DNA from 2 places in the Paractinoplanes abujensis genome. Region 2 is predicted to be linked to the other one. Evidence: riboswitches for the same ligand, from Rfam matches in the RefSeq annotation. Region 2 holds a riboswitch; the other holds the start of a gene.
The links. Region 2 has a riboswitch for cyclic di-AMP ahead of BKA14_RS22235 (C40 family peptidase). Riboswitches for the same ligand answer to the same signal wherever they lie in the genome.
Positions count from the first base shown of each region.

Region 1 (14,608 bases), 4.6 Mb from region 2:
TCTCCTTGAAGCCGATGCCGAACTCGGAACGGACCAGCCGCACCTCGGCCCCGGCGAGCCGGCTGATCAGGATGTTGCCGACCTTGTCGTACACCGGATCCGGCCAGTCGACCCAGCTCTCCTGGACGAGCACACACTTGAGCCCGGCCCGCGCGGCGACCGCGGCGACCTGCCGGGTGTGGTTGGACTGCACACCGCCGATCGAGACCAGTGTGTCGCATCCCTGGGCCAGCGCGTCAGCCACGAGATATTCCAGCTTGCGCGTCTTGTTCCCCCCGTACGCGATGCCGCTGTTGCAGTCCTCCCGCTTGGCCCAGACGGCGGCGCCGCCGAGGTGGGCGGTGAGCCGGTCGAGCTTGTGCACCGGGGAAGGGCCGAACAGCAGCGGGTAACGGTCGAACTCGATCATGTGGTTCTCTCCTCCAGCGAACGCCAGATCAGCGACGTGAGACGGGTAGCTTCGGACACATCGCCGGCGACGCAGGCGGCGATCAGGTCGTCATGCCGTTCCACCGAGCGGCGGGCCTGGTCCTGGGCGAACTGCAGGCGTTCGAGCCGGCGGATCAGCGGCGTGTAACGCTCGATAGTGGCCGCCAGGGCGCGGTTGCCGCTGGCCCGCACGAGCACACCGTGCAGATCGTCGTCGGCGGCCATGGCGGCGTCGATGTCGCCGAATCGGCCGGCCTTCTTGAACCGGAAGTTGGCGTCGCGCATCGCTGTCACGTCGGCGGGTTCGAGGTGGCCGACCGTGAGGCTCGCGGCCAGCTCATGCATCGACCGCACGACGGCGGCGGCGTCCCGCACCTCGTCGGGCAGGACTTCGGTCACCCGGGTGTAGCTCTGCGGTTTGGTCTCGACCAGGCCCTCACCGGCCAGCCGGGCCAGGGCGTCCCGCACGGGCGCGCGGGACAGTCCGAGCAGATCGGCCAGTTCGGCAGTGCTCACCACGGTTCCCGGCGCCAGTTCGCCCCGGACGACGGCGTCCCGGATCGACTCGTACGCCGTCTCCCGCAACAGCCTGCGTTGCACCCGCTCCACGCCGCGCCCACCTTCCGCCCGCGCCCCACTCAAGACCGCACAGACCACCCGACGGCGTTCGATCCGATCACTGAAATGTTAGATGCCAGATGCTAACCCTCCGGCCTGCACCCCCGCAACGTCACGGCCGCCGGCTCGCTCTCGCCGCCCACCGAGATGTCAACGGCAGGCTGATCAAGCCGATAGATCGTCCCCACGAGTGCGACGCCGTCGCCCTGAGCGCTGGAATGTCAGATCCCAGGTGTCAGCCGAACCGCCAAGCGCTACGACACCCGCTGCAGCATCAGCGCCACCAGGCTCGCTGACATGTCAGATGCCTTACATCGCTTGAGTCGCCAGTCGTCCCGCCGCACGCTGATATGTCAGATGCCACCGCACGTGAGCAGCCAACCCGAGACGACCCGGCCAACCGACCAGCGTCAGGCACAGAAGCAGTACGGCCGCCAGCTGGAATGTCAGATGCCACCGCACATAAGCGACAACCCGAGACGACCAAGCCAACCGACCAGCGTCAGGCACGGAAGCACCACGGCCGCCAACTGGAATGTCAGATGCCACCGCACATAAGCAACAACCCGAGACGACCAAGCCAACCGACCAGCGTCAGGCACAGAGGCACCACGCCCGCCAACTGGAATGTCAGATGCCACCGTACGTAAGTAACCAACCCGACAAGACCAAGCCAACCGGGGCAGCGTCAGGCACGGAAGCACCCCGGCCCCGAGCTGGAATGTCAGATGCCAGACGCTGCCTGGTGCGGCCGCCACGGCGGGGCGGTGCCGATCGGCTGGAATGTTAGATGCAGGCGGAGCTGACACCGCCTCGCCGCAACGGCTCCGTGCTGACATGTGAGCGGTCAGACTGCCGGCGGGCTGTTCGCGGTGGCTTGTTGCGGCTGGATACGGTCGGTCCTCGCATCAGGGGACATCGCCGTCGGTAATCGTTCGTTACGATGCGGGACTCGATCACCAGACGTTGACGACGAAGGGTAGCCCGTGCCGCTCGATCCCGAGGACTTCCTGGTCGACTGGGAACGCAAGGTCGAACAGCAGACCGCCATGACGACCGAGCTGAGCCGGCGCATGCAGGACACCCGGGCCGCCGCCGAGTCGCGCGGCGGCGAGGTCGTGGTCACCGTCGACCAGTCGGGCGGGCTGGCCGCCCTCACCCTGACCGATCGGGCCCTGCGTCTCTCACCCGGCGAGCTTGCCGAGCTTATCCTCGAAACCAGCCGCCGCGCCCAGGCCCGCCTGGCTGAGCGGATGACCGAGCTCGTGACCGGCATCTACGGCCCGGGCTCGGACACCGCGAACTTCATCGGCGGGGCGTACGCCGAGCAGTTCCCCCCGCCACCCGAGGACGACGAGACCGAGGAGCGCCGCCGATGAGCGACGTCTACATCGATTCCGCGGCACTGCGCGCGCACGCCAAGATGGTCGACGAGGCCGCCCGGATGTGTGACGAGGCCAGCTCCGGCGCCGAGTACATCGACATGCACGACGAGGTGTACGGCATCCTGTGCAGCCCGCTCGCGCTGCCGTTCATCCAGCCGCTGCAGGACTTCGCGTTGCAGGAGCTCAAGACCGGGGCCGACGCGACCGCCCACGTGGCCGAGCTGCTGCGCGCGGTGTCCGACGACGCCGACATGACCGACAGCAACGTGGCCGGGCGTTTCAAGGCGGGCAACTGATGAGCGACACGGCGCTGACCCGCGGGAGCCTCATCGCCGCCGAGGGCGAGACCAAGTCGTACGAGGGTGCGGGCCTGTTCGAGTCGGCGGGCGGCATCGTCGACGGGATCAAGGACGGCGACTGGATGACCGTGGGCGGCAACGCCGTCGCGGGCGCCCTGGGGCTGCTGGGCGCGGTCATGGATCCGCTGCAGGCGGTGTTCGCGGCCGGCGTGGGCTGGCTGATGGAGCACGTGAGCTGCTTGCGGGAGCCGCTCGACAAGCTGTGCGGCGACCCCAAGGCGATCGAGGCGCACGCGCAGACGTGGCGCAACATCGAGCAGCGGATCTACGAGGCCACCGACTTCTTCGTGGCCGAGGTCAAGAACAGCACCGCCGCATGGGCCGCGAAGTCGGCCGAGGCCTATCGCGCGATGGCCCGCACCCACGCGGAGTCGATCCAGGCGATGGGCCAGGTCGCCGATTTCATGGGCCGGACGAGCACGATCGTCGGGGCGATGGTCGGTGTCGTGCGCAACACGATCCGCGACATCGTGTCCGAAGTGATCGGCGCCTGCATCTCCAAGGCCATCCAGGCCTTGACCGTCGTGCTCATCCCCAAGGTCGCCGCCGAAGTCGCGATCCTGGTCGCCGAATGCAGCACGAAGGTGCTCAACCTGCTCAAGCAGCTGTTCGCGGCGATCAAGAAGCTGGGCGTGTTCACCAAGCAGATGGACGGCATCCTGCAGCAGATCGGCCAGTCCAGCCGTAACGTCCTGCGGCTGGAGGCGTTCCGGATCGAGGCGATCGGCACCGCGGGGGGCACGGGCCGCAGCGGCTTCAAGACCGCCTACGACCTGATCAGCGAGGGGCACAAGAACGTCTACGGCACAGTCGACAAGGTGATCCAGGAGACCGCCAAGGCCGCCCCGAAGACGAACGGGGCCCAGAACTCCGGGTCGACGGGCGATACCCTCAACGGCGACAACCCCACACCGACGCCCATCGATCTTCCGCTCTGAGCCCCGAGGAGCCGTCCCGTGGACCCGCAGAACGACCGGATCACCGACCGCCTCGCCCAGATCCGGGCCCGCGAGGCCGAACTCGACGCGGAGGAGGCCCGGGCGGCCGCCGCCCCGCCGCCGGTCGTCGAGCGTCGTGAGGGCAGCACGCTCCGGTCCGCCCTGTTCATGATCGTGACCGTCGTGATCGCACTGGCGCTGACCGGGTCGGCGGTGACGCTGTCCCGGCTGGCCGGGCGGAGCATGGACGACACCACCCGTACGGGAAAAGCCACCGTCCTCTCGTGTGTGCAGCACGGGCCGATCAGCACCAAGGGCTTCGGCTACTGGGACGCGTGCACGGCGTCGTTCGACTGGAACGACGGTCAGCAGACGCGGATGACGGTGTCCGCCGTGTTCACTTCGGACGACATCGGCAAGGTGATCGAGGTCGGCGACGCCGGGCGGTACCGGCAGAGCCAGCAACTGGCCCGGGCCGACGACGACTACCGGCCGTGGCTGCGCTGGATCGGCTACGGGCTGGGTTTCCTCGCGCTGGTCCCCGTGTTCCTCATCGTGATGATCGTCCGGGCGTCGTTCCGCCGCAAACGTTAGAAGCGGCGGCGCTGCCGGGACAGCGCCGCCGCGTCCTCCCCGGGTCCGGTTCAGCGGCGCCGGCTGCGGCGGGTCAAGGCCACGGCGGCCACACCGAGCAGGATCAGCAGCAGTCCCCCACCGGCCGCGGCGGCGATGTTCGCGCCGGTCAAAGCCAAAAAGCTTGCCCCCGTACGGGGTGACGGCCGTGCGACGGCAGGGGCCACCGGCGGAGCCGTCGCCGCGGCAGTGGCTTCGGCCGGGGCGGCGGGCTTCTCGAACGTTCTGAGCCTCGGCCGGATCGGGACGGTCAGCAGCGGCGGGGCGGACGCCTCGGCGTACAGGTGGCCGAGCGCGACGTCGAGCAGGTGCGCGCCGCCCGTCATGACCTCGACGCGCACTGCCGCGGCCTCCGCCCGTACGGCGTCTCCGGTCTTGTCCTGACGGACTGAGCCCAGCGAGATCTTGGCCGTCAGCAGCGACGACGACGTGAGACCACCCAGCAGCTCGACCCCGACGCCGGCGTCCCGCGCGTCGAGGGTGGCGGCCGGCCGGCCCGCCGCGGTCACCTCGAGCACAGCCGGGCGATAATCGACCTCGTCGTGGGCGGGAAAGCCGGTCGCGGTGACGGTCAGCGCGGGCTGCGTGACGACCTTGATCGACACCTGCTGCGGGGTGCCGGCGAACAGCGTCACATCGGACAGGGCCACCCCGGCGCCCGCGGTCACGGCGAGACGACCCTTTTTGCGTACGAGGTCGGTGCCGCTCCGGGCGGAGCCGGTGGGGCCCAGCTTCAGCAAGCTGGTGGGCTCGCCGGCTCCGGCCGGACGCATCGCGCGGATCGCCGGGATGGTGCCGCCCCCGCCCAACAACTGCGCACCGGCGAGCATCGTGGCGCTGCGGGTGAGCGGTCCCGTCCCACCGCAGCGGTACGCCTCTTCCCAGCGCGCGTCAGCGGTCGACTTACCCAGCCGGATGGTGGCCAGACCGCCGGCGTTGACACCGACCAGCCCTTTGTCGCCTACGCGGTGCCCGTTCTTGTCCGCGCGTTGCCCGAAGGCGTCCACGCGTTGCCCAGAGGTGGCCGCGCGCTGCTCAAAGGTGTCCACGCGCTGCCCGGAGGTGGCCGCGCGGTGCTCGGAGCTGTCCGCGCGCTGTCCAGAGGTGGCCGCGCGCTGCTCGGAGCTGTCCACGCGCTGCCCGGTGTCTGCGCGACGCCCAGAAGTGGCCGCGCGATGCTCGAAGTTGTCCACGCGCCGCCCAGAGTTGTCCACGCGCTGCCCGGTGTCTGCGCGACGCCCAGAAGTGGCCGCGCGATGCTCGAAGTTGTCCACGCGCCGCCCAGAGTTGTCCACGCGCTGCCCGGTGTCTGCGCGACGCCCAGAAGTGGCCGCGCGATGCTCGAAGTTGTCCACGCGCCGCCCAGAGTTGTCCACGCGCTGCCCGGTGTCTGCGCGACGCCCAGAAGTGGCCGCGCGGTGCTCGGAGGTGGCCGCGCGGTGCTCGGAGGTGGCCGCGCGAGGTCCGGAGTTGGCTGTCTGCCGGCCGGGCTCGGGATTCCCGATCTCGGGCGCCGGATCGGCGGCGGGCTGGTTGGGCGTGGGGGACGGGCCGCTTCCGGTTCGGGCTGGGGCGTCGGTCTCGGCCGGGCCGGGGCCGGAGGGCGCGCGGCTCTCGGCACCCGTGCCCGCCCGTGGGGCGCCGGGGACCCGCAGCCCGAGCAGTTCGGCGTCGGCGTAGCGGCCGGTGGCGACCGTACGGTGAGGGCTGCGTTCGCTGTCGACGTCGCCCCGGGCCGAGGCGAGCCGCACGTCGGTCAGCGCGGGCAGGTCGGGGCGCAGCACACCGGCATCGAGCACGGTGATCTTCGCGAGGGCAGCCCGGGCGGTGGCTGTGAAGCGGGCCCCTTCACATTCGTCAGCTCGTCCGTGCGTGCCGGCGGGCACCGCGACGACCGCTTCGCCGGAGGGTCCGTGCGAGGTAGCGGGCATAGCGGCGTGCGCTTCGGTGGGGACCGCGATGACCGCGAGGGCGGTCAGGGCGGCGGCCGCTCCGGAGAATGCAGGATACGTCCGGGGTGGGCGGCGGGAGCACGGGGTCGGCATGCAGGGGCCTCGCTTGATGATCGGCGACGTGTCCGGCTTGACCATCGAAAAGCCGTTTGCGGAGGGTACGGCCCTATCAGCGGGTTTGGCTCATCAGCACATTCCGGCAAGTCCGACATTGCTGGGCGTAACGGCTCGCCTGGATCCAACGAACGATCTTCCGGGTCGTCACCGGTCGATCATCCCTTGTAGAGACCCTGCCGCCACGAACGTGTCACCGCACGCCGCACCTCCCTCGATTCCGACGCAATCTTTCGTGAGCGCCGTCCAAAGTCAACAGCTACCTAAGAGATGCCTTAGGTTGCTGCGCGTAGTCGCGACGGGGTGCGGCTCAGGTGCCGGATCCCCCGCCGCCGCCTGTCCGGCCGACAAGTTGGGTGATGAGGGTCACCGGACCGGCGGCCCGAAATGACGCCGGTTGACCACGGCTCGTCCTGGGTGTCCGGAGCGACATCGGACGCGGATTCCGATGTGTGACCAGCGAGTTTTCTGGGGCGGCTGCGAAACATGGCGGATGGCCCGACCCGGCCGATCGTTGCCTGCGTGCCCCGAGCGGGGCACAAGCCAGGCCGCCCCGGGACGCCGAGTCCCGCCCACCACGGGACGGCCCGACCTGTCATCGACGGAACTTCAGTGGGCGGGAACGGGGGAACCAGAACGCCGGCCCGAGCGCCGGCTAGGGGTGAGGTCGCCTCACGCGACGGGCCGCCTTCAGGCCTAATCCGACAGCTAACCTCGCAGGCGGTTGAAGGACCGAGGATCGTCTTGTCTGTCTCCACGAAGCTGCGCCGCCTGCTCGTGCCGGCCGCGGCCGCGCTGATGTCGGCCACCCTGCTCGTCGCCCCGGCCCAGGCCGCTCACGTCTCTCCGGCTGCCGCCGCGTCGGCCGCCCTGGCCGCGCGTGGCAACGCGGTCGTCGCGGCCGCCCGGGCCCAGCGAGGCAAGCCCTACAGGTACGGGTCGCGCGGTCCCAACGCGTTCGACTGCTCGGGCCTGACCGGGTACGCCTACGCCAAGGCCCACGTCGCCCTGCCCCGCACGGCGCAGGCTCAGTACCGCGCGGCCAAAAAGATCACGGGTGCCGCGGTGCGGCCGGGTGACCTGGTCTTCTGGGTTTCGGGGAGCCGGGCCTACCACGTGGCCGTCTATGCGGGGGCGGGTCAGGTGTGGCATGCCCCGAAGCCTGGTGACCGGGTCAAGCTGGCCAAGATCTGGAACTGGAAGCAGGTTCGCTACGGGCGGGTCGCCGGCTGATCCGGTGACCTCCCGGACCTCCCGGACAGCAACCACTTGACGGTGTCGGCTCTGCCCGGTTTCCGGGCGGGCCGCCTCCGCCGCGGTCAGCGATCACGATTGGTCGTCGACCGGCCTGGGGCCGGCAGTCGTCCAGGTCAACGGCGCCCTCTTGATCAACTCCGGTGTGCCAACCCACCCCACCGGGGGACCCCCGACCCACCGCAGATTTTACCGGGTGGGGCCGATCTTGGCGGGGGTGCCTGTGGACGGCTCGGGATTGTGGACAACCGGGGAATCCTCAGCGGGGCGTGCCAGGCGAGCCGCCAGGCGGTCGACGCCGAGCAGCGCGGCCCCGAGGACGGCGAAGATCACGGCGAGCTCGGCGAACTGGCCGGCCACCCAGTCGTAGCCGTGGGTCGTGGGGTCGAGGAAGAAATACGGATAGCGGACGCTGACCGTGGGGAACAGGATGGCGCGGGTCACCGACGTCACGCCGTACGCCAGGGGGAACAGGATCCACAGGCCCAGGTCGCGCCACGGGGAGACACGGCGGGGGCCGAACAGCACCCAGTCGGTGAGGACCAGCAGCGGCACGGCGTAGTGAACCAGGAACATCGACCAGTTGGTGACGCGGCTCGCGGGATCGGCCACGGCCAGGCCGGGCAGCGGGTTCGCGCCGTTCTGCAGCATGAAGTGCGAGATCAGGCCGGTGATGACGATCCACAGGGTGACCGCGCCGCGCAGCCGGGGTGCGGCGGGGCCGGTCGTGCCGCGACGCACCATCCAATACAGGACCGCGCCGAAATAGCCCAGCGTGATCAGGTTGCTCTGGCACGTGTAATACACGATGCGGTGATCACCGATCAGCAGGCCGGCCAGGCCCGAGCCGACGATCAGCAGCCGCAGCCAGAACTGCGGAGTCAGCCAAACTCTCATCGCGCCTACCGTAGTGCGGCCTTCTGCACCTTGCCCATGGCGTTGCGGGGCAGGCCGTCGACCAGGTGCACCACGCGCGGACGTTTGTGCACGGACAGGCCGGCGGCGACGAAATCGATCAGTTCGCGCTCCGTCGTCCCGTCCGCGACCACGTACGCGGTGATCTGCTCCCCCAGGTCGGGGTGTGGGGAGCCGACGACGGCGGCCTCGCGGACCGCGGGATGCAGCAGCAACGCGTCCTCGACCTCACCCGCGCCGACCCGGTAGCCCCCGGTCTTGATCAGGTCGGTGGAGGCGCGCCCGACGATCCGGTGCCACCCGTCCGCGCCGATCGTGGCCACGTCACCGGTCTCGAACCAGCCGTCGCGCTCGGGCCGGCCGTGATGCAGGTAGCCGTCGAACAGCGTCGCCCCGCGCACCTGCAGATGCCCGATCTCGGGGCCGGGCGCCAGGGGTGTGCCGGTGTCGTCGACCAGCCGCGTCTCGACCCCGGGCACGGGCCGGCCGACGTGACCGGCGCGGCGTTCCCCGTCGGCGTGCGCGCTCACCGTGATCAGCGTTTCCGTCATGCCGTAGCGCTCGACCGGGGCCTGACCGGTCAACTCGCGCAGCTGCTCGAACACCGGCACCGGCAGGGGTGCGCTGCCGGAGACGAGCAGACGGGCCCGGCCGAGCGCGCGGGCCTCGGTGGGGGCGGCACAGATCCGCGACCAGACGGTGGGCACGCCGAAATACAGCGTCCCGGCCGCCGCCGCGTACGCCTGCGGGGTGGGTTTTCCGGTGTGCACCAGCCGGGAACCGACGCGCAGCGGCCCGAGCACCCCCAGCACCAGGCCGTGCACGTGGAACAGCGGCAACCCGTGCACGAGCGTGTCGTCCGGTGTCCACTGCCAGACCGCGGCCAGCGCGTCCAGGTCGGCCGCCAGCGCTGCCCGCGAGATCACGACCCCTTTCGGGGCGCCCGTCGTGCCACTGGTGTAGAGCACCAGCCCCGGCCGTACGGGATCCGGCTCGGCGGGAACATCGGTGCTCACGGCCCGCGGCACTGCGTCGATCAGCTCGGCGCCCGAGTCGCGCAGGATGTGCGCCCGCTCCAGCTCCCCCGCGTCGGGCGGGATCGGCACCACCGGCACCCCGGCCAGCAACGCCCCGGTGATCGCCACCACGGTGTCGAGAGTGGGCGTCGCCTCCACGGCCACCATCCGCCGCCCCGCGATGCCGCCGGCCACCGCCGCGGCCCGGCCCAGCAGCTCCTGCCGCGACAGTCCAACCCCTTGCGCCCGTACGGCGTCAGCTTGATCATCCGCATGGTGCAGCGCACCGAGCAACCGGCTCATCGGGCGGCCTCCAACCGTGTGACCATCGGCGACAACAAGTCGTTGAGTTCGCGGACCAGCACGGTGACGGCGCGTTCGGCCAGCTCGGGCAGCTCCGGACCGGGACTGTCGGGCAGTGCCGGCAGGCCGGCGAACGTCAGCGGCGCCTCGACCACCAGCATCGAGCGGGCGTGCGGGATGCGGGCCAGCTCCTCCTGCGACGGCGCCAGGAACTGGCCGAACGTCTCGGGCCAGCCGCGCCAGCCCCGATCCTGGGTCCAGCTCCTCGGACTGCTCAGCTCCCCCGGCCACGGCGCGACCAGGTCGACGGCGGCGGTGAGGGAGCCGTCCCACGAGTTGCGCCTCAGCTCGGCTCTGAGCACCCGCCGATGCAGCCGTACGAACCCCGGGTCGAGATGCGGCGCGGTCGCCAGCCGCCAGGCCACACAGGCGAACCCGACAGGCGAGATGTCACCCCAGCAGTCGTCGAACTCCTTGGCGTGCACCCACACGTGCTCGGCAAAGCGGCTGCGCCCCAGGCCCGCGTTCTCCCGGTCGTACTGCTCGTCCACCCAGGCAACACGCAACGGACCCACGCCCCCACCCTAGCCACCCGGGGGCCACCGGTCAGCGCAGGATCGTGGTGGCTACGTCACGGAGGTGAGGGCCGGTGGGGGCGGCCGGGTCGACCAGGAGGGCAGGGATGCCGGCCGCACGGGCTCCGGCGATGTCCGCCACCGGGTTGTCGCCCACCATCCACACCGGTGAGGGTCGCTTCAAGCGGTCGAGCACGTGGTCGAAGAACCGGGGGTGCGGCTTCTCCCACCCGACCAGGGCCGAGCTGAAGACCTCGTCGATCACGTCGGACAGACCCAGGTCAGCGACCAGGCGGTCGAGCTCCGGGACGTGGTTGCTGACGATCACATTGGTCCAGCCCGCTCGGTGGAGCCGGTCGAGGCTGACGACCGTGTCGGAGAAAACCCTCCATCGGCGGGGATCGGTGAAACGGTGCCGCATCAGCTTCGCCGCGGCTTGTGCGAGGTCAGGCCGTACGCCCGCGGCGATCAGGGCGTTGCCGAGAACGCCCTGCAGGGAAGCCCACCACGCATCCGGGTCGGCCAGGTGGTGATGCGGCCGATCGTGCTCGTGCCACGGGAAGCCGGACCGCAGGTGCGGACGGAGCTCCGCCACGCTCAGCGGCGACGGCTCGCCCGAGGCCTCGGCCAGGCAGTCGAGCAGGCACGCGCTCCACATGCCGGGGCGATGGGCCAGCGTGCCCTCGAAGTCCCAGAGAACCGCCTTCACGACGCCGGGCGTGGGGGGCGCAGGCCGTCGAAGACGATGGTCAGGACGCGGGCTCGCAGGGGGGCGCCCTCGGCGGACTGGTCGGGCACGCGCGAGACGGCAAGCATCAGGGCGGTCAACTCGGGGACCGTGACGTCGCGGCGGATGACGTCGACCGCCTGCGCCCGCTCCAGCAGGGCGCCGAGGGTGCGCGGGAGCTGCTCACGGGCGGGGGTGAACGCGTCGTGCAGCTCGGCCGCGGAGAAGGCGTCGGCCCACGCCTGTTTGCCCGCGGCGACCTCGGCGATGCGGGTCAGGAACGTCCAGATCGCGGTGCCCGGGTCGTCGGACTCGGCCAGCTGCTCGGCTTCCTCGGCGAACCGGCGCAGGCGCTCGCGGAAGACCGCCTCGATCAGGGCGGCCTTGGTCGGGAAGTGGCGGAAGACCGTGCCGATGCCGACGCCGGCCGCGCGGGCCACTTCCTCGGTCGACACCGTTGTGCCCCGCGCCACGAAAACCTGCTCGGCCGCGGCCAGCACTCTCGACCGATTCCGCACAGCATCAGCACGCGGCGCCCGCGCGGTCATATCTGCCCCCGTCCCTTATGTCGCATTAACAGCCGACTGACCGATCATCAGCCTAGCGTCCCCTTTGTAACGGAGTTATCACTCCACTTTAGACAAAGACAGGTCGAACGGAGACACCGTTTCCACTACCTGCGGAACGATCACAATCCGGGACGGTAAAACCCTCGAGAAATTTCTTCATCACACCGCCTGACGGGTCCTCCACTCCGGACAAAGTGGCCACGGCGCCGCGGGTTGATCGGGGTGGGGATTTGTTGCACAGGCGGCAAATCCGACGATCGCGACGCCCGTACGGGGTGTGTGCTGCCGACGGCGGACGCGAACGGTTCGCTCCGGGAGAGAACACTGGGGCGACGCTTGCCGTGGATGGGGTTCCGTGGAAGCGTCGCGCCGTGCCGAGTGGTATTCGTCTCCGGATACCGGCGGAGGTGCGGCTCGGGGGCCTCCGGATGCGAGAAACGGTATTTGGCTTGCGGACGTCGCCGGGCTCGCCCACGGTCCCAACCAAGTTTCGCACCGCCTCTAGGGCATCCTAGGAGGCTAGGCCGTCGATTTCTGCCACGGGATGTGAGCGAACGACATGGGGTGAACAGACGCGGTGCGGACGACACACGGCATGAGCCAACGCGTGGCTTGGGCGAGCGACGCGGCACGGGCGAGCGGCGTGACGGGCGGACGAACGGCCTGGGCGCGGCGGGCGCGGCGCGGATCGGGCGAGCGACGCGGTATGAGCGGCTTGAGCGCGGCGGGCGCGGCGGGCGCGGCGCGGACCGGACGAGCGACGCGGCGTGAGCGGCCTGGCCGCGGCGGGCGCGGCGCGGACCGGACAAGCGACGCGGCACGGGCGAGCGGCGTGACGGGGCGGACGAGCGGCCTGGGCGCGGCGGGCGCGGCGGGCGCCGCGCGGATCGGGCGAGCGACGCGGTGTGAGCGGCTTGGACGGCGTAGCGCAGGCGAGCGGCGCGGAGCGGCGGCGGCGCGACGCGGGTGCGGGCGAACGGTCGGGCGAGCGGGGCCGCGCTGGTGCGGGCGAACGCCGGCACGAGAACGCCGGCCCCGCGGGAGGTCGGGCTCTGGGGAGCTTGACGGCCACGGGCCGCTGAAAGCCGGGTGGAGTGCGATCAGCGGCCCGTGTCAGCCCGTACGGAAAAGGGAGCGCAACCTAAGGCAGGAGGCGCTTGTCAGGGCGGAGCGACCGGGGCAGGCCGATCGTGATCCACTCGTTGTTGTCGGCGGCGGTGGCGCTGCGGCCGGTGGAGAACGGGAAGTTGTTGTCGTTGAGGACGGCGATCGTGCGGTCGTCGAGGATGACGACGTCTTCGATCGTCTGGAAGGGGAACGTGAAGGTCGTGCCGAAACCGCCGAGTTTGCGGGGGTTGGACACGTTCATCAGGTCGACAACCAGGCGCTTGTCCAGCACGGAACCGCGGGCGGTCGCTTCGTAGATTTTCTTGGTGACGGCGGTGGCGCCCTGGCCGTTGTCACGCTCGATGATCAGGAAGCGGCCGTTAGCGATGGTGATGGCGTCGCCGATGGCGAAGTCGGGGTTGTCGAGCTGGTAGGCCCAGCGCCGGCCGGTGTAGGACCGCGTACGAAGGTCGAACTCGTTGAGGCGCAGCGAGCCGGCCGGGTCGCCGGTCACCGTGCCTTCGAGCAGCGCGTACAGGTGCCGGCCGTCGGGGGCCAGGGCCAGGCCTTCGAAGCCTTTGCTGCTGCGGGCGGTGGCGGTTTCCCCCGTCCGGGCGGCGGTTTCGGGCGCGATCACGCCCGGCAGCGCGACCGGCGCGTCCAGCAGCCGGCCCGCGCGGTCGAAGTGCAGCAGGTAGGGGCCGAATTCGTCGCCGATCCAGTACGTGCCGTCGGCCGCCCGCACGATCGACTCGGGGTCGAAGTCGGCTCCGGTCAGCACCCGGTCGGCTCGGGTCAGCTTCCACGGGACCTTGGTGTCGGGGTCGGTCAGCGTGATGCCGCCGAGCACGTCCACGGTCCCGGTGCGGAACGAGGGGGCCAGCTTCTGCACGCGCAGCAGGAAGTCGCCCGAGTTGGCCTGGTTGCCGTAGCCGTTGTCGGAGAGCACGTCGAAGGTGCCGTCGCCGTTGTCGACGATGCCGGAGAAACCTTGGATCGGCTGGTCGGCGAAGGGCGCGGTGAAGCCGTTGAGGTTGCCGGTGACGAGCGCGCCGGAGGGCTCGCTGCCCGCGACGAACGTGCCGGCGGGCAGCGCGGCCCAGCCGGTGAGGGTGGGCTTGGTGACGTGGCTGCCGCCCGCGTACGAGGGGGTTCCCACCAGTGTCGCGGTGAGGGCGAGCAGGCCGATGACGGCGATCTTTCGCATGAGCCCGGACGTTAAGGACCCCGGGTTAATCGGCGGCGACGAATGGCTGACCGGATGCAGGTCAGCGGGTGGCGGCCTCGGACTCGCCGAGGGTGGAGATCGTCTCGACGCCACCGCCGAACCCGGCCGCGGCCACGGCGGCGATCACGGTGGCGGCGCGCAGGGCGTGGAAGCCGCCGCGGCCCAGCGTGGCCGCCTTGAGGTTGCGGGCGACCGCGCGGGGCAGCGTCCGCCGGATGTAGTCCTGCTCGGCGCCGAGCTTCTGGTCCCGCGGCAGCAGGCCGGCCATCTGCACTTTGCCGCGTCCCTCGGCGTAGCAGCGGCGCAGGAAAAAGCGGAAGGTGGAACGGTCCAGGGGCACGTCGTGCTCGATGACCGAATCGGGCACGTACATCCAGTGGCCGCCGGTCTCGGCGCTGATCCGCAGGCAGAGCTCGGTGTCCTCGGGACGGTTCTGGTCGCCGAGCTTGCCGAAGCCGACGCGGAATCCGCCGACTTTTCCGAAGG
Region 1 is NZ_JACHMF010000001.1:343,717-358,324, reverse strand. It holds gene BKA14_RS01280 (1-aminocyclopropane-1-carboxylate deaminase) at 1-409, opposite strand, end outside; gene BKA14_RS01275 (GntR family transcriptional regulator) at 406-1,038, opposite strand; gene BKA14_RS01270 (YbaB/EbfC family nucleoid-associated protein) at 2,034-2,426, shown strand; gene BKA14_RS01265 (hypothetical protein) at 2,423-2,728, shown strand; gene BKA14_RS01260 (hypothetical protein) at 2,728-3,729, shown strand; gene BKA14_RS01255 (DUF6346 domain-containing protein) at 3,748-4,323, shown strand; gene BKA14_RS01250 (hypothetical protein) at 4,374-6,161, opposite strand; cyclic di-AMP (ydaO/yuaA leader) riboswitch at 7,018-7,167, shown strand; gene BKA14_RS01245 (C40 family peptidase) at 7,173-7,661, shown strand; gene BKA14_RS01240 (Pr6Pr family membrane protein) at 7,872-8,579, opposite strand; gene BKA14_RS01235 (acyl-CoA synthetase) at 8,585-9,916, opposite strand; gene BKA14_RS01230 (hypothetical protein) at 9,913-10,491, opposite strand; gene BKA14_RS01225 (HAD family hydrolase) at 10,523-11,200, opposite strand; gene BKA14_RS01220 (TetR/AcrR family transcriptional regulator) at 11,197-11,736, opposite strand; gene BKA14_RS01215 (esterase-like activity of phytase family protein) at 12,929-14,101, opposite strand; gene BKA14_RS01210 (glycosyltransferase family 2 protein) at 14,163-14,608, opposite strand, start outside.
Region 1: another riboswitch for cyclic di-AMP. It lies ahead of BKA14_RS01245 (C40 family peptidase); the one in region 2 lies ahead of BKA14_RS22235 (C40 family peptidase).

Region 2 (14,608 bases):
AGTTCTCGTTGGTCTTCGTGTTGATCAGCAGGATGCCGAGCACCCCGACGATCACCACGCCGATCACGCCCGCCACGAACGGCGCTCGCGGTCCACCGTGGATCGGTGGCGGCGGAGCGACGCGCAGCCGCGGCGCGGCGGGCACCTCACCCGTCGTCCGCAGCGGCTCGGCGGCGGTCACCTCGAGCTGCAGCGCGGCCGCACCGTCGACCGGGGCCTCGACCCTGCGACCCCGTGCACCCTCTGCCGTGCGCGTCTTTGCACGTACGGCGTCGGTGTTGCGGGTCTTGGGCCGCACGCCCTCGGTGGTACGCGTCTTGGCCCGCGCGCCCTCGGTGGTGCGAGTCTTGGCCCGCGCGACCGGCTCGCGGGTCGTGCGGCCCGCCCGCTCGTCACGGCTCGTCCGCTCGTCACGGCCCGTACGGGTGTCGCGGCCCGGCCGGTCGTCACGCGTCGCGCGGCGCTCGTCCCGCTCGCGGCGCGCCTCGGCCGGCGTCCGCTTCTCTTCCTTGCTCCGTGTCCCTGACCGGCGCGTGTCGGACCGGCGAGCTCCGCCGTCCTCCGCTCCGGCGAACTGCCGCGCCCCCCGGCCGGCACTTCCCGGGGCGTCCGCATCGCGGCTCGACCCCGGCTGGCGCCGCCCGGTGGCCGGACGCTGCTCGTCCGCGGTCCGGCCCCCCGACCGCGGCGCGTAGGTGCGCTCGCTCATGCTTTCCCCTCCCCCTCTTCGCGTTCCCCCGGGCGTAACCGCCCTTGTCCCCCGTGCGTTGTAGTCAATCGGGGCCGTTCGCGGGCGGCCCCGGGTGTTGCCTGGTCGATGCGCTCGACCGCGCGCAGCTTCACCGAAGCCGCTCGCGGGTTGGCCGCGACCTCCTGCTCGCTGGGCGGCTCCGACCCCCTTGTCAGCAGCCGCAGCGTCGGACCCGTCCCGGGCAGCTCGACCGGCAGGTCGACCGGCCCGGTGCTGCGCGACCTCGCGGTGAGGGCACGCTTGACGATCCGGTCCTCCAAAGATTGGTAGCTCATCACCACAAGGCGCCCTTTCGGGGCCAAGGCGTCCAAAGCCTCCGGCACGGCGGCTTCGAGCGTGGCGAGTTCGCCATTTACCTCAATACGTAGCGCCTGAAACGTTCTTTTCGCGGGATTTCCACCCGTTCGTCGCGCGGCGGCCGGGATCGACTCCTTGACCAGCTCGGACAGTCGCGCCGTGGACGTGATCCGGCCCCTCTGCCGCTCGCGCACGATCGACGACACGACCCGCTGCGCGAACTTCTCCTCGCCGTACTGCCGCAGAATCCGGACCAGCTCGCCCGGCTCGTACTCGTTGACGACCTGCTCGGCGGTGATGCCCGAGGTCTGGTCCATCCGCATGTCGAGCGGGGCGTCCTGCGCGTACGCAAAACCGCGGTCCGCCTCGTCCAGCTGCAACGACGAGACACCCAGGTCGAACAGTCCGCTGTGGAACCCGGCCAGGTCCAGCTCGCCGAGCACGCGGGGCAGCTCGTCGTAGACGGCGTGCACCAGCTTGACCCGCTCACCGAACCGCGCGAGCCGGTGCCGCGAGTGCGCCAGCGCCTCGGTGTCGCGGTCAAGTCCGACCAGGACCACGTCCGGATAGCGCTCCAGAACCGCCTCGGCGTGACCGCCCAGGCCCAGCGTGAAGTCGACGTGCACGGCGCCCGGCAGCCGGAGAGCGGGGTCGAGCAGCTCGAGGCAGCGCTCGAGCAGCACCGGCACGTGCGTGCCGCGAAGCTCCCCCATAACGACCCCCATCGCCCCACCCCGACTGTCCCGCGCGCCCTGCCCGGCACCGACCTGCCGGTTGTTTGTGCCGACGCCCGCGTACGTCACCCGTTCCGCGGCATTTCCCGGACGCCCGCCCGTACCGCCAGATCCCCATCCGCTCGTGCCCGTTGCCAATCGGGCTCGCCCTTGGCCGGACACGCGCCTGGCGCCGGGGAAGAGGCGCCAGGAGCGGGAGCGGCTGGAGATCTCGCAGTACGGAAGCGGCAGCGTCCGGGCCTTCGCGGGCCCAGTCGAGTGCCGTGCCTACAGTCCGCCGGGCAGCACCCCCTCCTCGATGTCGGCGAACTCGTCTTCGCTCGCCGCGAGGTAGTCCTCCCAGGACTGCTTGTCCCAGATCTCCACACGCGTGCTCGCGCCGATGACGACGAGCTCGCGATCGAGGGCCGCGTACTCCCGCAGATGGCCGGGGATGGTGACCCGCCCCTGCTTGTCCGGGACCTCGTCGTGCGCGCTGGCGAAGAAGACCCGGCTGTAAGCCCGGGCCGCCTTGTTGGTGACCGGCGCCTCACGCAGCTGACCGGCGATGCGCTGGAACTCCGGCATCGGGAACACATACAAGCAGCGCTCTTGCCCCTTGGTGATCACGACACCTCCCGCCAGCTCATCACGGAACTTCGCCGGAAGGATCAGCCGCCCCTTGTCGTCGAGGCGCGGAGTATGCGTGCCGAGAAACATCGGCCCCTACCCCCTGCCCCGGGCGGTTCGCGGTCCGCCTGTCAACTCGGGCCGGCAGGCCCCTCAGGTCTGGTTCGACTTTTCGGCCCTGCCACTGCGCTCCACTCTACTCCACTTCCCTCCACCCGCAAGCCGAATGAGCGGGGTCGCGAACCCCATTCGCAGACGAAACCGCAGCTCAACGAGGTGGGTGCGAAGTGGAGGGGCCAAGCATGATCAACCACGTCCGGTTTCCGACATCCTCCCGGGGCCCCTGTCAAGAACCATCCCAAACACGCCCAAACATCCCAGACGGCCACGATGTCAACCCCCACGGGGGAGGAAAGTGGAGGACGAAGGGGCGATGCCCTGCTGGTCGCCGACCCCTGACTCGCCCACCCCTGACTCGCCCCACCCCTGACCCGCCCTCCCAGGGGGCCCACCGCCACCGCAGATTGTGGTCAAAATCGTGGATCTTGGGGCGCGGCCCTGTGGACAACCCCGGACTGTGGACAACGCCCTGATCAAGGGGCTTCGGGTGTAAGGCGAGGGCCCTATATATAGGTGGCGGCCCGGCGGCACAGCAGAGCCGGCGGGCGGCACGGCGGCACGGCCGGCGGACGGCACGGCTGGCGGCGGAGCTTGGGCAGCACGGAACGGGAGGGCGCGGCCGGGGTGGCCAAGGCCGCCAGGAAGCGGAAGCGGCGCAGGACAGGGAGGCGTCGGCCGGACCGGGCGCACGCAGAGCGGACCAGACCGGCCGCGGACAGAGCAGGCTGGGCGTTGGCAGAACGGGCCCGGCCGGGCGCGGTTAGAGCGGGACCGGACGTGAAGAAACGCCGGGCCGCGTGGGGCGGCCCGGCGTTCCGGGGATGGGGTGGCGCTGGGGTGCGGTCCGGCCGCAGCAGGTGGGCAGCGGGGATGAGCGACCGGGATGGGGGAAACGTGGCGGGTCACCCGGCGCGAGGAACGGCAGCTCGGGACTGCCGGGCCGGACGCGTACGGGAGAAAGCCGACGTGGCGTGACAGCGGGACGCGCCCGAACCGGACACGTCCCGCTGAGTCAGGCTCGGCGTCAGACCAGACGGCGAACCACGTAGTTCGAGCCGATCATCTTGCGCTTCGACACCCGCGCGCCGGTGTGCGGGGAGTCGTACATGTAGCCGCTGCCGGCGTAGATGCCGGCGTGGTAACCGTACGAGCCGTTACGGAAGATGATCAGGTCGCCGATCTGCTTGCTGCCCTTGGCGACCGACTTGCCGTACTTCTGCTGCGAGTTGGCCTTGTGGGGCAGGCTCTTGCCGACTGCCTTCTTGTAGACCCACATGGTGTAGCCCGAGCAGTCGAAGCGGGAGGGGCCGGACGCGCCGTACTTGTACAGCGAGCCGACGTGCTTCTTCGCCTCGTTGATGATCTTGGTGCGAGCGGGGGCCGACTTCGGCTTGACGGTCACCGAGAACTTGCCGCCGGCCGCCGCCTTGTAGGTCGGCGTGCCCACGTAGTAGGCGCGAACCGCGCCGCTCACGTGCGGCTCGCCGGTCAGCGTGACGCTGCCGCTCTTGCCCAGCGTCTTGGCCGACAGGTTGACCCACTTGCTCTTGCGGAGCGCCTGCAGTCGCACGGTCCCCGAAGTGATCACCTTGCCGTTGGCCGGGTTGATGTACTTCGCGGTGACCTTGATCTTGCCGCCGTAGGTGACGGACCGCGTGGAGATGGAGCTGCGGACCGACGGCTTGACCTTCGCCTTGGCGGCAGCCGCCGCGGTGACGATCGGGGCCGCGCTGGCGGGCGACGGGGCGATCAGCTGGCCTGCGCAGAGGCAGAGACCCAGAGACAGTGCGATGGCGCCGGCACCGAGCGAACGGCGGCCACGGCTCGAACTGTGTTCGTGCACGGTAGAGATATCCCTCCGGCACGCCTGCGAGGTTAGCTGTCGGGTTCGGGCGGGAAGGTGTGCCCGGTCGCCGGAGCGACTTCACCCCAAGGTTCTCCGTGATCGCCACCGGAGCGGGTGGCGGCGGAGTGAACCGGAAATGGTTCCCCCGTCCCTGCCCCCGTATGCCTTTGTGGTTGTTCATGGTGCGGGTGGTCGAGACGACCGGCCCGGGGCAGGGCTCGGCGTAAGCCAGGTCGTCGCGAGTCAGGCAGCGGGTGCTGCCGGCCAGACCTTGCTACACCGATTCCGGGCGCTCTGGGGGAACCGGTTCAGTAACAGAGAGTGTTTGGCACAGTGGACAGTGTCCGATTTGTTACTAGGCGGCAAGAATTGCCATGACGACTCGTGATTGGTGAATTACCGAGGGTCGAAGGTTACGCGTGAATCAGAACACATTTTTGCTCGGAACCATTCGGGTGACGCACACCGCAATTTCACTCTTCCGCCGTTCAAACCTTTCTCACCGGCGAAAATGGTCACTGGTAAATGGCTGGGCCGGAGGGTGGGGAGGAGACGGCCGGCCGGGTGTCCGGAACCGGATGCTCGGCAACTCGACGTGACAGCCGGGTCCGGTACGCTCGTCTCCCGTGACGGACGGGAAAATGCCCCTGCGGGCCAAGGTCGCGACGTCGGTGTCGAAGACGGCGGCCGCACTCTCCAGGGCCGCCGGGCGCGGCGACGGCTCGGTCATCGGCGGCTGGATCGGTCTGAAGATCGACCCTGATCTGCTGCGCAACCTGGCCGCCGGGCGCGCGATCGCGCTGGTGTCCGGCACCAACGGCAAGACCACCACGACCCGGCTGGCGGCGGCCGGCCTGGGCGTGCTCGGCCCGGTGGCCACCAACTCGTTCGGCGCCAACATGCCCACGGGGCACACCTCGGCCCTGGCCAAGGCGGGCTCGACCCCGTTCGCGGTGCTCGAGGTCGACGAGCACTACCTGGCCCGGGTGATCGACGAGACCAACCCGCGCGTGGTGGCGCTGCTCAACCTCTCGCGCGACCAGCTCGACCGGGCCAAAGAGGTCGCGATGATGGCCCAGATGTGGCGCACCGCGCTGGCCGGGCACCCCGACATCTCGGTGGTGGCCAACGCCGACGACCCGATGGTCGTGTGGGCGGCCCGGGGCTCGTCGCACATCACCTGGTTCAGCGCCGGCCAGCGCTGGACCGACGACTCGGTGGTGTGCCCCGAGAGCGGCGACCCGATCGAGCGGGCCAACGGCGACTGGTGGTGCACGGGCTGCCCGCTGCGCCGCCCGCAGGCCCAGTGGCGCGTCGAGGACGACGGCGTCATCGACCCCCGCGGCGACTGGCACCTGGTCAAGCTGCAGCTGCCGGGCACGGTCAACCTGGGCAACGCGGCCACCGCGCTGGCCGTGGCGGCCGAGTTCGGCGTGCGGCCCATCGAGGCGCTCCCCCGGCTGGCCACGGTGGCCTCCATCGCCGGGCGGTACGCGCAGGTCGACCGGGACGGCCGCAACATCCGCCTGCTGCTGGCCAAGAACCCGGCCAGCTGGCTCGAGGCGTTCGACATGGCCGAGCAGGCGCCGACGCTGCTCTCCATCAACGCCCGCGACCCCGACGGTTTCGACACCTCGTGGCTCTACGACGTCGATTTCTCGCCCCTGCACGACCGGCCGGTGCTGATCACCGGCGAGCGGGCGTTCGACCTCGCCGTACGCCTCGAGGTGAACGGAATCGGTTTCCGGCACGTGTTGAGTTTCGAGGAGGCGCTCCGGTCGGTGCCGCCGGGCCGCCTCGAGGTGATCGCCAACTACACGGCGTTCCAGGACATCCGAGCGGAGTTGGACCGTGTCAACTGAGAGCGTCCTGCGCATCGTCTGGATCTATCCGGACCTGCTCTCCACGTACGGGGACCGGGGCAACCTGCTGATCCTGGGCCGGCGGGCGGCCATGCGCGGCATCCCCGTCGAGACGTATTCCGTACGCTCCGACCAGCCCATGCCCTCGACAGCCGACATCTATCTGATCGGCGGCGGCGAGGACGGCCCGCAGGCCCTGGCGGCCCAGCGGCTGATCACCGACGGCGGCCTGCACCGGGCGGTCAACCAGGGCGCGGCCGTGCTGGCCATCTGCGCGGGTTACCAGTTGTTCGGTCACTCGTTCTTCGCCAAGGGGGCCAAGTGCCCCGGCCTGGGGCTGCTCGACCTGCATTCCGACCGCGGCGAGACCCGTGCGGTGGGTGAGATCCGGGGGGACATCGACCCGCGGCTGGGCCTGCCCCCGCTGACCGGTTTCGAGAACCACGGCGGGCGTACGCACCTCGGGCCCGGGGTGGCGCCGCTCGCCCGGGTGACGGCCGGGGTTGGCAATGACGGGCAAACCGAGGGAGCCTGGCACGGGAAGATCCTGGGCACCTACTCGCACGGCCCGGCTTTGGCTCGCAACCCAGCTATAGCCGATCTGCTACTGCGTTGGGCGATCGGCGCGGATAGTCTTTCCCCGGTCGACGACACCTGGCCCGACAAACTGCGAGCGGAACGCCTCGCCGCAGCCGGCTCCTGAAACAGACCCGACGAGCAAGGGACGGTACGCCTGCATGACTGACATCCTGATCGCCCCGCGGGGCGTGAATCTCGCGGCGGATACTCAGGTTTCTCAGCCCCAGCAGACCACCGGCGAAAAGTCCGAGATGGGCTGGAAGCGCCGACTCGTCCGGTTCGGCGTTCTCGGTGTCGTCGTCGGGGGCATCGCGGCCGCGGCCGCGGTGCTGCCGATCCGCGAGATCGCCGACACCGTCGCCGCCCTCGGCCCCGCGGCCGCCGTCGGCATCGCGGTCATCGGCGGTCTCCTGCTCTCGGTGCTCGTCCCCCGCACGGCGATCACGCTGGCCTGCGGCGCCCTGCTGGGTGCGGCCACCGGCGCGGCGACCGCCCTGGCCGCGGCCGTGATCGCGGCCGCCGCCACCTACTACGCGGGCCGCTGGGTCGGCCGGGGCGCGCTGGCCGCCCGCTCCGGCGGCAAGCTCGACCGTCTCGACGGCTGGCTCAACCGTCGTGGCCTCTCGGCTGTGCTGCTCGTCCGGTTCCTGCCGCTGGCCCCGTTCGGCCTGGTCGGCTACGCGTACGGCACCACCAGCGTCTGCCGCAAGCGTTACCTGCTGGGCACCACGCTGGCCTCGATCCCGTCGGCCATCTCGTACGCGGTGATCGGCGCGGCAGTCGTCAAGCCGGGCGAGATGAGCCCGCTGTCGCTGGCCCCGGCCCTCATCGGTTTCACCCTGACCACCAGCATCGTCCTCTGGTGGAAGCGCTCGGCCAAGAAGGCCGCCGCCACAGCAGCCTGATCAACGGAAAAGGCCCACCTCGGACGAGGTGGGCCTTTTCCGTGTTCGGAGGGCGTCAGACGACGACGCTGACCAGGCGGCCCGCGACGACGATGACCTTCTTGGGCGTCCGCCCGGCCAGTGCGTCCACCACGGCGGCCAGCGCCTGCTCGCGCACCTCGGCCTCGGGGGCCGACGGCGACACCTCGACGCGCGCCTTGACCTTGCCGTTGATCTGCACCGGATACGTGATCGACTCGGCCACCAGCTGCGCCGGGTCGGCCACCGGGAAGTCGGCGTAGGCCAGCGTGCCCGCGTGCCCCAGTTTGCCCCACAGCTCCTCGGCCAGGTGCGGCGCGAACGGCGACAGCATCAGCAGCAGCGGCTCGACCGCCTCCCGCGACGCCGACGGCAGCGGGGTCAGCGTGTTGGTCAGCTCGATCAGCTTCGCGATGGCGGTGTTGAAGCGCAGCTCGTCCAGGTCCTCGCGGACGCCCGCGATCGTCCGGTGCAGCGTCTTGCGCACCGCCGGTTCCAGCGGCTCGTCCCCCACCCGTACGGCTCCGGTCTCCTCATCGACCACCAGACGCCACACGCGCTGCAGGAACCGCTGCGACCCCACGACCGCCCGGGTCTCCCACGGGCGGGAGACGTCCAGCGGGCCCATCGCCATCTCGTAGACCCGGAACGTGTCCGCGCCGTACTGCTCGCACATCTCGTCGGGGGTGACGACGTTCTTCAGCGACTTGCCCATCTTGCCGTACTCGCGGAAGACCTCCTGGGTGTTGCGGTAGTAGTACCGGCCGCCCAGCTCCTCCACCTCCTCGGCGGGCACGATGACGCCGCGCTCGTCGCGGAACGCGTACGCCTGGATGTAGCCCTGGTTGAACAGCCGGCGGAACGGCTCGAACGACGAGACGTGCCCCAGGTCGTACAGGACCTTGTGCCAGAACCGGGCGTACAGCAGGTGCAGGACGGCGTGCTCGACACCGCCGACGTACAGGTCGACACCACCGCAGTCGCCGTCGCGCTGCGGGCCCATCCAGTACGCCTCGTTGTCCGCGTCGACCAGCGCCTTGTCGTTGTGCGGGTCCAGGTAGCGCAGCTCGTACCAGCAGGAACCGGCCCACTGCGGCATGGTGTTGGTCTCGCGGGTGTACGACTTCAGGCCGTCGCCCAGGTCCAGCTCGACGTTGACCCAGTCCTTCTTGCGCGACAGCGGGGTCTCGGGCTCGCTGTCCGCGTCGTCCGGGTCGAACGTGCGGGGCGAGAAGTCGTCGACGTCGGGCAGCACGACCGGCAGCATCGACTCGGGCAGCGCCACCGGCAGGCCGGTCTCGTCGTAGACGATCGGGAACGGCTCGCCCCAGTAGCGCTGCCGGCTGAACAGCCAGTCGCGCAGGCGCCACGTGGTCGCGCCCTTGCCGTGGCCGTGCTGCTCCAGCCAGGTGATCATCTCGGCCTTGGCCTCGGCGACGCCCTTGCCGTCCAGCCAGTCACTGTTGATCGCCACACCCTCGCCGGTGAAGGCACCCTCAAAATCGTCGGGAGCTTTCACCGTACGGATGATGGGCAGCTCGAAGACCTCGGCGAACTCCCAGTCGCGGGTGTCCTGGCCGGGCACCGCCATGATCGCGCCGGTGCCGTAGCCGGCCAGCACGTAGTCGGCGATGAAGACCGGCACGTCCTTGCCGTTGACCGGGTTGGTCGCGTACGCGCCGGTGAAGACGCCGGTCTTCTCCTTGCCCTCGGTGCGCTGCTCCTCGGTCTTGGCCGCGGCGGCCGCGCGATAGGCGGCGATCGCCTCGCCGGGCGTGGCGGCGCCACCGGTCCACTTCGCGTTCGTGCCGGTCGGCCAGTCCTTCGGCGCGATGCGGGAGACCAGCTCGTGCTCGGGCGCCAGCACCATGTAGGTGGCGCCGAACAGGGTGTCGGGCCGCGTGGTGAAGACGGTGATCTTGTCAGCGCCGACCGTGAAGTCGACGTGGGCCCCGCGGGACCGGCCGATCCAGTTGCGCTGCATCAGCTTGACCGGCTCCGGCCAGTCCAGCGTGTCCAGGTCCTCGACCAGGCGATCCCCGTACGCGGTGATCCGCATCATCCACTGCTTCAGGTTGCGCTGGAACACGGGGTAGTTGCCGCGTTCGCTGCGCCCGTCCGGCGTGACCTCCTCATTGGCCAGCACCGTGCCCAGGCCGGGGCACCAGTTGACCGGGGCCTCGCTGACGTAGGCCAGGCGGTGGTCGTCGATCAGCTGCCGGCGCTCGACCGGTGACAGCTCGGCCCAGGTCTTACCGGGCGTGGGACGGGTGCCGGACTCGAACTCCGCGATCAGGTCCGCGATCGGGCGGGCCTTGCGGATCGTGGTGTCGTACCAGGAGTTGAAGACCTGCAGGAAGATCCACTGCGTCCACCGGTAGTACTCCGGGTCGGTGGTCGCGAACGAGCGCCGGTCGTCGTAGGCCAGGCCCAGGCGGCGCAGCTGGTTCTTGTAGCGCTCGACGTTGGCCGCCGTGGTGACCGCCGGGTGCGTGCCGGTCTGCACCGCGTACTGCTCGGCGGGCAGGCCGAAGGCGTCGAAGCCCATCGGGTGCAGCACGTTGAAGCCGGCCATGCGCTTGTACCGGGTGTAGCTGTCGGTGCCGATGTAGCCGAGCGGGTGCCCGACGTGCAGGCCCGCCCCGGAGGGGTACGGGAACATGTCCTGCACGTGCAGCTTGGGCGCGCCGAACCGCGGGTGCGCGGGATCGGCCAGCTCGCCCGCCGGGTTGGGCGCCTGGAACGTCCCGTTCTCGGCCCAGTAGGCCTGCCAGCGCGGCTCGATCTCGTTGGCCAGCGCGGCGGTGTAACGGAACTTCGGGGTCTCTGACTCGCTGCTCATCGTCGGCATCCGTCTTCTCGTCTAAGGGCGGCTCTGGGCATGAAAAAACCCCTCACGCAGGAGGGGTCGCCGTGCTGGGCCGCTGTTGCAGCGGAATCAGCACGGCCGGCTAAGAAGCAGGAAACGCCGAGCCATGTGTTGCATGATACCGGTCGCCGCCCGGAGACGGCGACCGGTATCACCCGTACTACTAGCCGGCCTGTCCGTAGACGGCGAGCTCGGTGCTGTCGAGGAACACGCAGCCGCTGACCGTCGGCGGCTGGCCGGCCGGGCAGAGACCCGCGTCCTGGCCCTGCGAGGTCAACATCGTGAACCGGACGAAGCCGATGCCGTCGCCGGTGCCCGCGGCCAGCGCGACCGGGGTGGGCGTGACGGTGCCGGCCGGGAAGGTGCCGCTCGCGGCGACCGCCCAGGTCGTGCCGTCGACCGAGGTCTCGACGCGGTAGCCACCGGTCGAGGCGGTCTCGTCGTCACCACAGGTGGCCGACGGGTTGATCACGAGCTCGGAGACGTCGACCGTGCCGGAGAGCCGGATCACGGCGTTCTGCCCGGCCTCGGTCTCGATCTCGGAGCCCCAGCCCGCGAGCTGCGACTGGTCGATCAGCTCGTTCGGGCCACAGCCGTACGGGGTGTAGTCGACGCCGGTGAAGCTGACGATCGACGCGCCGCCCGAGGAGGCGGCCCAGTCCTTGCGGACCGACCAGTTCTCGGTCTTGGTGCCCGAGTTGATCGACAGCGTCTTGACGACCTGGTCGTAGCCCGCGCCACGCGCGTAGACCTTGGCGTACGTGCCCGGGATGATGCCCGAGATCGTGTAGGTGCCGTCCGCGCCCGTGGTGGCCCGGTAGTCACCGGCGAAGCCGGAGGCGTGGCCGCCGAAGGCGACGGTCAGGCCGGCCACCGCGGCGCCGGTGTCCGAGTCGGTCGCCTTGCCCTTGAGGGTGCCCCGCGGGGTGTTGGCCGACGGCGGCGTCGAGAAGTCCTCGACCGGCTGCGCGTCGTCTCCGTCGATCGCGGCGGCGAAGTAGCCCATGCCCCGCTTGGCGAAGACCTTCCAGATCGTCTTGGCGTTCTTGCCCTTGTTGACGACCAGGTCGGCGGCGAGGATCGAGTTGCGCATGTCCAGGAAGGACGGGTTGGACGGGGAGAGCTCCATGCCGCGCGTCACGATCGACTGCGCGGTCTTGCTGCCCACCGCCTGACGCAGGTCCCACAGGGTCTGCGCCCAGATCTCACCGTCGGCGTGCACCTCGGGGCCACCGGCGTAGATCTTGCCGTAGTCGCCGTAGGTGAAGCCGCCGGGACCGGCGCCCGGGGTGCCCGCGCACTCGGTCGCGGCCGAGCCGACCGGGCAGTCCAGGGCCTCGTAGCGGATCGTGCCGCCTGCGGTCCAGTACTTGCCGACCAGCACCTCACCGGGCTTGGCGGTGTCCTTCTCCAGGCCCTTGGCCACCAGGTAGTCCCAGGCGTAGAAGTCGCTCCACGCCTCACCCATCGCGCCGCCCTGCTGGTCGCTGAGCGTCGAGTTGCCGTCCGCGTCGACCACGAGGCGGTTGGACAGGCCGTGGGTGTACTCGTGGAACACCACGTCGGCCTCGTCGCCGGTGTTGGCGGCGACCGAGCTCGGGCCCGGGCTCAGCAGGTACATCTGCATGACCGGCGGGATGCCGTCGGGCGGGGTGTTCATGTTGGCGTTGTCGGTGTGGTTGGCGTCGGGCAGGCCGTCCGCCGTGTTGGCGCCGTCCATGGCCTGGCCCTGCACCGCGTCGCCGTCCTGCGCCTCGAAGTTGCCGGCGGCCCGGGTGAAGCCGATCGGGCCGGCCTTGAGGTGGTCGTGGAAGGTACCCAGGAACGCGAACAGCTGCACCGCGTTCTGCTTGCGGTTGGTCTGCCACGAGTTCGGCGTCTCCGGGTCCCACGAGCAGGGGTACGCGTCGGAGCACAGGCCCCCGACCTCGTCGTTGAAGTCGACGAACGGGTAGTTCCAGGACCGTACGCCGGAGGGACCGACCTCTTCCGAGGCGTCCGGGAGGTCGTTGTCGTTGACGTCCGACCAGACGTGCGCGACGTTGCCGCTGAGCACGCGGGCGTTGTTCGGCAGCCAGCCCTTGCCGGCCAGGTCGACCGGCTGCTGCTTGCCGCCCTTGGGCGCGCCCGGGTAGTTCTGCCATACGTCGGCGCGGTCGTTCGCGATCGTGCTCTTGCGGTAGAGCACCTCGCCGCTGGCCGCGTCGACGACGTGCACGTAGCCCTCGTCGACGGCGATCGTCTGCCAGGCCAGCCGGGGGCCCGAGGCGGTCTGGAACCAGACCTGCTTGGCGTTGCCCTTGTCGCTGAACGTGGTCTTGCCGCCCTCGGTCTTGGTGACCTTGGCGGTGGAGGTGCCGAACACGTCCTTCACGGCGGCGGCGCGCGCGGCCGTGGCCGAGACCTTCGCGGCGCCGGCACTGGACGGCAGCGCCTTGAGCGGCGAGCCGTCGACCTGCACGAGGCGGCCGTCGGCGGTCACGTGAGCCTTCAGGCCGTTGCCGAAGACCGGCACGCCGTCGGCCACCTGCACCCAGCTGAGGTGGTGGGTGCCCTCGACGTCGACGTAGTCCTGGCGCAGCACCAGCGTGGCGAGGTCGGCCGCGTCGATGCCGAACACCTCGGGGTGGGCCTTGACGTAGTCGAGCGCGATCTTCGCCGGCTTCTTGGTGCTGGGCCCGGTGAGGAACCCGTCGAGCTTCGCCACCCGGCGCGGAGTTCCCGTCGCCCGGTCGATGTCGACGATCCCCTGTACACCCAGGGAGTCACGCAGAGTCTTCACCGCGTTGCCCGCGGGTGCCGGCACGACGGCGCGGCTCAGGGCGGCGGTCGGTTGCGCGGCCGCGGCGGCGGCCAGGTTCTGGCGGCTGTCGTAGTCGGCTCGCCGCTGCTGCTTGCTGTCGGTGGCCCCGGTCACTGCGCCGGGTACCGGCGCGGCCTGCGCCTGCGCGGGCAACAACGCTGCCAGCAGGACGACACCGGCGGCCGCCGCCCCGACCCGCCGGGTCGCGGACGGTACGGAAAACGGTCTCAATTCAGCCCCTCTCGATCGGGCTCAGATGCGGCCGCGAGCAGGGCAAAACCCCCCGCCGGCCCCACCTCACTTGTGTGGCCCGTCGATGGCTGACTCTCTTGAACATCGGCAAATATAACTAGAGCGATGTCTGATTCTTTACCTATCTGATACGCATGTCCGGTTGACGGTTGTCGAATCAGGCCGACGGCCGACCTCGGCGAGTTGCTGTGATCGGGCTAACCTGTGGGTGACGGGGCGGCTCGCTCAGCTTTTCGCTGCCCTTTCGCCCCGGCTGCGCAAGATTGGCGCGCACACCAACTTGGAGGAGGCCCGTGACAACCCCGACCTGGGACGAGCCCGGTGGACCGATGCCGAACGAGGACTTCCGCGCCGCGACGCAAGCCATCATGGCCAATATCGAACAGGTCATCGAGGGCAAGAGCGCCACGGTTCGTCTCGCTCTGGCGGTTCTGCTGGCCGAGGGTCATCTCCTCATCGAGGACGTGCCCGGCGTGGGCAAGACCAAACTGGCCAAGGCGCTGGCCCGCTCGATCGACTGTTCCGTCCGGCGCATCCAGTTCACGCCCGACCTGCTGCCCAGCGACGTGACCGGCGTCAGCGTCTACAACCAGGAGCAGCGCGACTTCGAGTTCAAGCCCGGCGCCGTGTTCGCGAACCTGGTGGTCGGCGACGAGATCAACCGCGCGTCACCCAAGACCCAGTCCGCCCTCCTGGAGTGCATGGAGGAGCGGCAGGTCACCGTCGACGGCACGACGTACGAGCTGCAGGCGCCGTTCATGGTGATCGCGACGCAGAACCCGATCGAGATGGAGGGCACCTACCCCCTCCCCGAGGCGCAGCGTGACCGGTTCACCGCGCGCATCGCGATGGGCTACCCCGACCCGCGGGCCGAGCTGGCCATGCTGGGCGGGCACGGCGCGCACGACCCGCTGAACGACCTGCGGGCCGTCGCCGACGCCGCCATGGTCCGCCGGCTGATCG
Region 2 is NZ_JACHMF010000001.1:4,930,039-4,944,646, forward strand. It holds gene ftsL (cell division protein FtsL) at 1-709, opposite strand, end outside; gene rsmH (16S rRNA (cytosine(1402)-N(4))-methyltransferase RsmH) at 706-1,761, opposite strand; gene mraZ (division/cell wall cluster transcriptional repressor MraZ) at 2,050-2,481, opposite strand; gene BKA14_RS22235 (C40 family peptidase) at 3,536-4,354, opposite strand; cyclic di-AMP (ydaO/yuaA leader) riboswitch at 4,361-4,539, opposite strand; gene BKA14_RS22240 (MurT ligase domain-containing protein) at 4,999-6,219, shown strand; gene BKA14_RS22245 (type 1 glutamine amidotransferase) at 6,209-6,922, shown strand; gene BKA14_RS22250 (TVP38/TMEM64 family protein) at 6,957-7,703, shown strand; gene leuS (leucine--tRNA ligase) at 7,759-10,563, opposite strand; gene BKA14_RS22260 (M36 family metallopeptidase) at 10,754-13,624, opposite strand; gene BKA14_RS22265 (AAA family ATPase) at 13,939-14,608, shown strand, end outside.